One region of the Pseudarthrobacter sp. O4 genome, then DNA from elsewhere that is predicted to be linked to it. Evidence: predicted binding sites of a transcription regulator. Region 1 holds the regulator's gene; the other holds the start of a gene.
The links. Region 1 encodes Rex, which represses fermentation and respiration genes when NADH is low (regulators of the CRP and FNR family bind a similar motif). Its sites were predicted from a motif close to CTTGTGAANNNNTTCACAAG; they were not measured.
Positions count from the first base shown of each region.

Region 2: ACQCSU_RS03655 (glyceraldehyde-3-phosphate dehydrogenase) is a predicted target of Rex. The motif match lies at 1,735-1,754, and genes of this name have one in related genera.

Region 1 covers NZ_CP189591.1:1,737,110-1,740,512, forward strand. Annotated here, with positions in the region: gene ACQCSU_RS07945 (hypothetical protein) at 1-606, shown strand, start outside; gene ACQCSU_RS07950 (hypothetical protein) at 832-1,593, shown strand; gene ACQCSU_RS07955 (redox-sensing transcriptional repressor Rex) at 1,645-2,340, opposite strand; gene ACQCSU_RS07960 (glutaredoxin family protein) at 2,415-2,687, opposite strand; gene ACQCSU_RS07965 (HAD family hydrolase) at 2,796-3,403, shown strand, end outside.
Region 2 covers NZ_CP189591.1:798,393-801,795, reverse strand. Annotated here, with positions in the region: gene ACQCSU_RS03670 (slipin family protein) at 1-250, opposite strand, end outside; RNA gene rnpB (RNase P RNA component class A) at 424-817, shown strand; gene ACQCSU_RS03660 (glycerophosphodiester phosphodiesterase) at 833-1,705, opposite strand; gene ACQCSU_RS03655 (glyceraldehyde-3-phosphate dehydrogenase) at 2,009-3,403, shown strand, end outside.

The DNA.
Region 1 (3,403 bases):
AGTTCCGAACCACCCCTGGCCAGCCCCCCGGCCGCGCAGGGCTACCAGCCGCCGCAGCCGTACCAGCCGCCGGGGCTGCAGCCCTACCAGCCGCCGCAGCAGCCTGCGTCCCCTGGAGGTTTCCGCTTCGAGATGCCCACCGACAGGCCCCGGAACTTCAACGATGTCATGCCCCGGGGCGGCTTCTCCAGCATGTTCAGCGTCACGGGAATGCCGACCGAGTTGAAGGTGTCCTACTGGGTCTGGCTGATCGGAGGCCTCCTTGGCCTGCTGGGAGGCGTTGTCGGCCTGTTCGGGTCCTTCGTCCTTCTGGCCGTCGTTCCAGGCATTGGCATTGTAGTACTTCTACTGGTGCTGGTGGCACTCGCGCTGGCCGCCGCCCAGATCATCCTGGCCATGAAGATGAAGGAAGGCCGGGAATGGGCCCGCTTCGCCCTCACCATCGTTGCCGGAGTGTCCCTGCTGCTGGCCATCATCAGCGCCAGCGCCGCGGACGGCCGGAACGGCAGCAGTTGGCCGGGCTTCATCATCAGCCTCGCGGCCACCGTATTGATGTGGCTGCCCAATTCACAGGCCTGGTTCGCGTCACTGCGGGGCCGCGTCTGACCCGCCGTCCGGCAAGAGCACGCAGCGGGAGGCCGCGGCGGCGTGCCCGCCCCGCCGCGGCCTCCCAGCGGCCGGAGTCCGCCGTCGAAACGGGGCTGAGAATACCTCTCCGGAATGATCCGCACGGCGGCCCGCCCGCTGTACGGTTGAACTAGACCATGCTGGGGGCAGGGCAGGATTACTGGTCCCGGTAGCCGATCCAGTTCGACACACAAAGGACCGACCATGAGTATTCCTCCAGTCCCGCCGTCAAACCCGGACGGCCCCGCCCCGGGCGATCAGCCGGCGCCCGGCTACGGCCAGAACGAGCCGCAGTACGGCCAGCAGGCACCCCCGGCCCCGCAATACGGCCAGAACGAGCCGCAGTACGGCCAGCAGGCCCCCGGCTACGGGGCACCGCAGTACGGCCAGCAGGCCCCCGGCTACGGGGCACCGCAGTACGGCCAGCAGGCCCCCGGCTACGGGGCACCGCAGTACGGCCAGTCCCCCTACGCCCAGTACCCCGCCGGCCAGCAGCAGGCGCCCGGCGGTGTGCCCAAGCTCGTCAACACTGCCTTCTGGCTGATCGTCGCCTCCGGAGCGGTGTGGCTGCTCTCGCTCCTGCTGGCCATCTTCACGCTGGACACCCCGGCGGTGCGGAACATGTTCGAAGAGCAGATGGCGGCAGGCGGCGCCCAGGTCAACTTCAGCGAGATCAAGCCCATCCTGGTCGGCACCATTGTGGTCTTCGCCGTGATCAGTGCCGGCTTATATGCCCTCGTTGCCTTCAACGTCCGCAAGGGTAAGAACTGGGCGCGCATCCTGGGCACGGTCCTCGCCGCACTCTCGATTGTCAGCCTCTTCCCGCTGAGCATCGGCACCCTGGCAGTGCTTGCCGGCATTGCGGCAATCGTGATGCTGTATCTGCCGGCGACGTCCCCTTACTTCCGAAAGCACCAGCCTTTCGCAAATCCCTACGGGCAGCCTGGCAACCCGTTCGGTAAATAGTCCGCAAGGCACCAGCGCCCAGGGCACGGGAACCGGAAAGATTGGCTGAAACTAGACGGCATCTTCCGGATCCTGCGCCCTTTGTGCATGGTAGGCGAGGATCTGGAGCTCGGTTGCCATGTCCACCTTGCGGAGGTTGACTCCGGGCGGAACCTGCAGCATCACCGGGGCAAAACTGAGGATGCTCCGCACACCGGCGGCAATGACACGGTCGCACACGCTCTGCGCCACCGCGGCCGGAAGAGCCAGGACCACCATATTGGCGCCGGTCCGCTGCAGGACCGGCTCGAGGTCTGCCGCGTCGCTGACCCGCAGCCAACCCACCTCGCTGCCCACCACCATCTGGTCGGCATCGAAAATCGCCACAATGGCGAATCCGCGGGATTCAAAGCCGCCGTACCGGGCAAGGGCCTTGCCCAGGTTGCCGGCCCCGACAATCGCGACCTTCCAGTCATGCGTCAGTCCCAGGGCGGCGGCAATATTCCGGTTCAGGTATTGAACCTCGTAGCCCACGCCGCGCGTTCCATATGACCCCACGTAGGACAGGTCCTTGCGGAGGGTCGACGGACTGACGCCGGACGCCTCGGCCAGGGACTCGGAGGAGACGCGGTCCACACCATCGGCCAGCAACGTCGTGAGGGCGCGCAGATAGATCGTCAGCCGTGCCACGGCCGCGGGCGGAATCTGCTTGGCGGCAGTCCCGGCTCCCCCGGGCACAGCCTCGGGGGATGAATCCAGCGAAGTCACTATCTGCTCCATTGCGTCGCGTTGTGGTTCCCACTCTAAAGCCCCCGCAGTTCAGCCAACAAAGCAGTCGCGTCTCAGGGCTGCGTGTCCAGCACCCGCCGCAGGGTCCGGGCCAGGCGGACTTCATCGATCTTCCAGAAGTCGCGCTGGACGCCGTCGACCAGCACCACGGGGATCTCCTCCGCGAAGCGCTCACGCAACGCCGCATCGTCATCCACCGATTGCTCCGTCCAGCCGATCCCCAGGGCGGCGGTGACGCGCCCGACGGCGGCGCGCGCCTCGGCGCAGAGGTGGCAGTCAGCTTTGGTGATCAGAACGACATCGGGGAGGGGCGCAGGCTTGGGCATGGTTCCACGGTAGCCCGGCCGGCCAGCCGGCGTCGAAGCGCGGCACTTACTGCCCCGTCCTCGATCCGCGCGACGGGAGCCCGCCGCGGCATTGACTAGACTCGATGTATGCCTGAGGAGAAGTACGTCGCTGTGGCCACGCAGCCTGTTGCATCATCGCAGCACGGCGAAGCCGCCTTTTTCGACGTCGACAACACCCTCATGAAGGGCGCCAGCCTGTTCCATGTGGCCCGCAAGATGCACCAGCGCGGGGCCTTCACCATTCCCCAGGCGGCCGGGTTCGCCTGGAAGCAGCTCATGTTCGTGCTGCGCGGCGAAAACATGGACGACGTGCACGCCGTCCGCGACTCCGCCCTGACGCTGGCGTCCGGTTTCACGGTCGAAGACGTCGAGGCGCTCGGCGAAGAAGTCTACGACGAAATGATCGAATCCCGGATCTGGCCGGGAGCCAAGGCCCTGGCCGAACAGCACCTCAGGGTGGGCCGCCGGGTCTGGCTCGTGACAGCGACACCGATCGAGGTCGCCACAGTGATCGCCTCCCGGCTGGGACTCACGGGAGCCCTTGGCACTGTCGGCGAGATTCTGGATGGCTCGTACACCGGCCGGCTGGTGGGCGATATCCTGCATGGCCCGGCCAAGGCCGTGGCCGTCCTCGAGATCGCCCGGGCCGAAGGCCTGGACCTCAACCGGTGCTGGGCTTACAGCGATTCGCACAA
Region 2 (3,403 bases), 940 kb from region 1:
CGCTCACATTGTCCTGGGTGATGATGCCCTGCGACTGGATCGGCATCGTCACGATCCGCAGGCTGACGAGCTGGAGCTTGTCGATCACGGGAATGATGAAGCGCAGCCCGGGCATTCTCACCCCGATGACCCTGCCCAGCCGGAAGAGGACGCCCTTCTCGTACTGGCGCACAATCCGGATGGACATCCGGGCCAGCGTCAGCACGAGCACGACGACGACGATGAGAACGACGATGCCGGTGAGGTCCATGCGGATCCCCTCCTGATTGCCTGAAGTGCCTGCGTTGTGGAGTTTCCCTAGGTCGCTTACCTTGGTTCAATTGTCCCACCGCGGCTTGGAAAAGGCCCCGGAATCGGGACCATGGCTGTCCTCCCAAGCCCCGGCGATCAGCGGTCCCCGGTCCCAGTAGAATGGACAGCGGATGGGTTGACCAGGCGGCCGCGCGTCACGCAAGTGGCTCGAGGAACGTCCGGGCTCCGCAGAGCAGGGTGGTGGGTAACGCCCACTCGGGGTAACCCGCAGGCCAGTGCCACAGAGAACAGACCGCCTGCGTGCCGTGTGTGCCTGCACAGGCGGCAGGGCAGGTAAGGGTGAAACGGTGGTGTAAGAGACCACCAGCTTCCCGGGTGACCGGGAAGGCTAGGTAAACCCCACCCGGAGCAAGGCCAGACAGGGCACGTTTGAGGGCTGCTCGCCCGAGTGTCCGGGTAGGCTGCTGGAGGGCGTCGGCAACGGCGTCCGTAGATGGATGGCCGCTATTCCCGCGCCGGTAACAGCGCGGGAACACAGAACCCGGCGTATCGGTCAACCCATCCATCCACCGCCGCAGGGCTAGCCCAGGTGCAGCTGCTTCGAAAGCTCCCAGGGGTCGTCGGTGAAGACACCGTCGGCGCCGTCGCTGCGCAGGCGGGACGCGGTGGCGTCGTCGTTGACCGTATAGGGCCACACCGTCAGCCCGGCATCCTTGAGCTTGCGCAGGTAGTCGGCCCTGATGCTTTTGTTCGGTCCCACATGGTCTATCCCGGCAGCGCGGACCTCGGCCGGATCAGGCTCCTCGCCCTCGCGCAGCAGGTACAGGACCTGCAGCCCGGACTTGGCCAGGGTCTGGGCAACCGGGTAGCTGAACGACTGGACAATCACTGTGTCCTGGACGCCGCGCCTGAGGATCGAGTCGGCAAACGCTGCCAGGTCGATAGCCGGATCCTTCACTTCCGGCACCAGGACACTGCGTCCGCCGTACTCGTCCAGCATGGCTTCCCAGGTGGTGGGAGAACCCTCGGCGCCTCCCCGCGGGTTCTTGATGTGCGCCGCCTTCCATTGCTCCAGGGTGATGTCCGCCGGGCTGCCGGTCACGCCGGACATGGTCCGGTCCACGGTGTCGTCATGCAGCGGCACGAGGGTCCCGTCCCTCAGCGGCCGCAGATCCGTCTCGATCGGGAACGCCGTCTTGCTGACGGCTTCGAAGGCTTCCGCGGACGATTCCGGATACACCAGTGAGCCGCCGCGGTGCGCCACCAGCGTGAAGCCGGCCGCGGCCTGGTCCCTAGCGGAAGAGGCTGGGGCGGAAGAGGCTGGGGCGGAGGACGACGAGGCGGACGGCGTCGGCTCTGCAGCCGCGGACGACGACGGCGTTGCCGCCGGCTGTTGCGCGGCGCAGCCGGTACACAGCAGCAACGCGAGCCAAAGGGCCCAACGCTTGACCATCGCCTCAGCGTAGCGGGTTGCGCCCTTCCCGTGTGAGTGATTTCACGCGTAACGGGGCACCGGCCGCCGCGTTGCCGACTTAGAATGGATAGCGAACGTAGAAGTTCTGCCACCGGGTCTGCGTTTGCGGCCGGTGGTTTTTCTTTGCGCCACACGCAGGCGCCCGGGGTGGACCGAATCCCCGGCGAAACCCAGGTTCCGGACACCCTCCGGCGGCCGACTTCCACATACGAGGACGTATGTGGTGGATTTTAGGAAGGTAGTTCTGTGAGCCAGACGTCAGATTCTTGTCTTGATACGTGGATGGGCCGCGAGGCGCTCGCCGAGGCCATGATCCCGGTGATTGGCCGGCTGTACCGCGAGAACAACGTGGTGACGAGCATCCATGGTCGGAGCCTGATCAACAAGTCCACCATGAATATCCTCAAGGCGCACCGCTTCGCCCGCCGGATGAGCAAGGAAGAACTCCGCCTCGAGGAGACCGCCCCGCTGCTGGACGCCCTGACGAAGCTTGATCTCGGCGCGGCGGCTATCGACATCGCCCGCCTCACCGAGAAGTACCGTGCCGAGGGCGATGGCGTCAGCTTGGATGAGTTCCTGCGCGAGGAACTCGCCGAGGTCGTCGGGAAGCGCGGCGGCGACGACCGCACCAGCACCGACGTCGTCCTCTACGGATTCGGCCGCATCGGCCGGCTCCTGGCCCGCCTCCTGATCGAAAAGGCAGGCGGCGGGCACGGCCTGCGTCTGCGCGCGATCGTGGTCCGCCGCGGTTCGGACAACGACCTGGCCAAGCGCGCCAGCCTGCTGCGCCGAGACTCCGTCCACGGCTCTTTCGAAGGCACCATCAAGGTGGACCTCGAGAACGACACCATCACGGCCAACGGCGTCCAGATCCAAGTCATTTACTCGGACAACCCCGCCACGGTGGACTACACCGCCTACGGCATCCATGACGCACTCATCGTCGACAACACGGGACGCTGGCGCGACGCGGAGGGCCTGTCCCAGCACCTGCAGAGCAAAGGCGCCTCCCGCGTGCTCCTCACCGCTCCGGGCAAGGGCGAGCTGAAGAACATCGTGCACGGCATCAACCAGGGCACCATCACCGACTCGGACAGGATCGTCTCGGCCGCTTCCTGCACCACCAACGCCATCACCCCGGTCCTGAAGGCGATCAACGACCGTTACGGCGTGGTGCACGGCCACGTGGAAACTGTCCACTCCTTCACCAACGACCAGAACCTGATCGACAACTTCCACAAGGGCGACCGCCGCGGACGCTCGGCCGCGCTGAACATGGTCATCACCGAAACCGGTGCCGCCAAGGCCGTTGCGAAGGCCCTGCCCGAACTGCTCGGCAAGCTCACGGGCAGCTCCATCCGCGTCCCCACCCCGGACGTGTCCCTGGCCATCCTCAACCTGAGCCTGGAAAACGGCACCACCAAGGATGAGGTCAACGACTACCTGCGGGAAATGTCGCTGCATTCGGGGCTGCGCAAGCAGCTCGACTACATCGATTCTCCTGAGGTTGTCTCCACGGACTTCGTCGGTTCCCGCCGGGCAGGCATCGTCGACGGACTGGCCACCATCTCCAACGACAAGAACCTCGTCGTCTACGTCTGGTACGACAACGAGTTCGGCTACAGCTGCCAGGTTGTCCGCGTCATGGAGGAAATGGCCGGTGTGAACCCGCCGTCG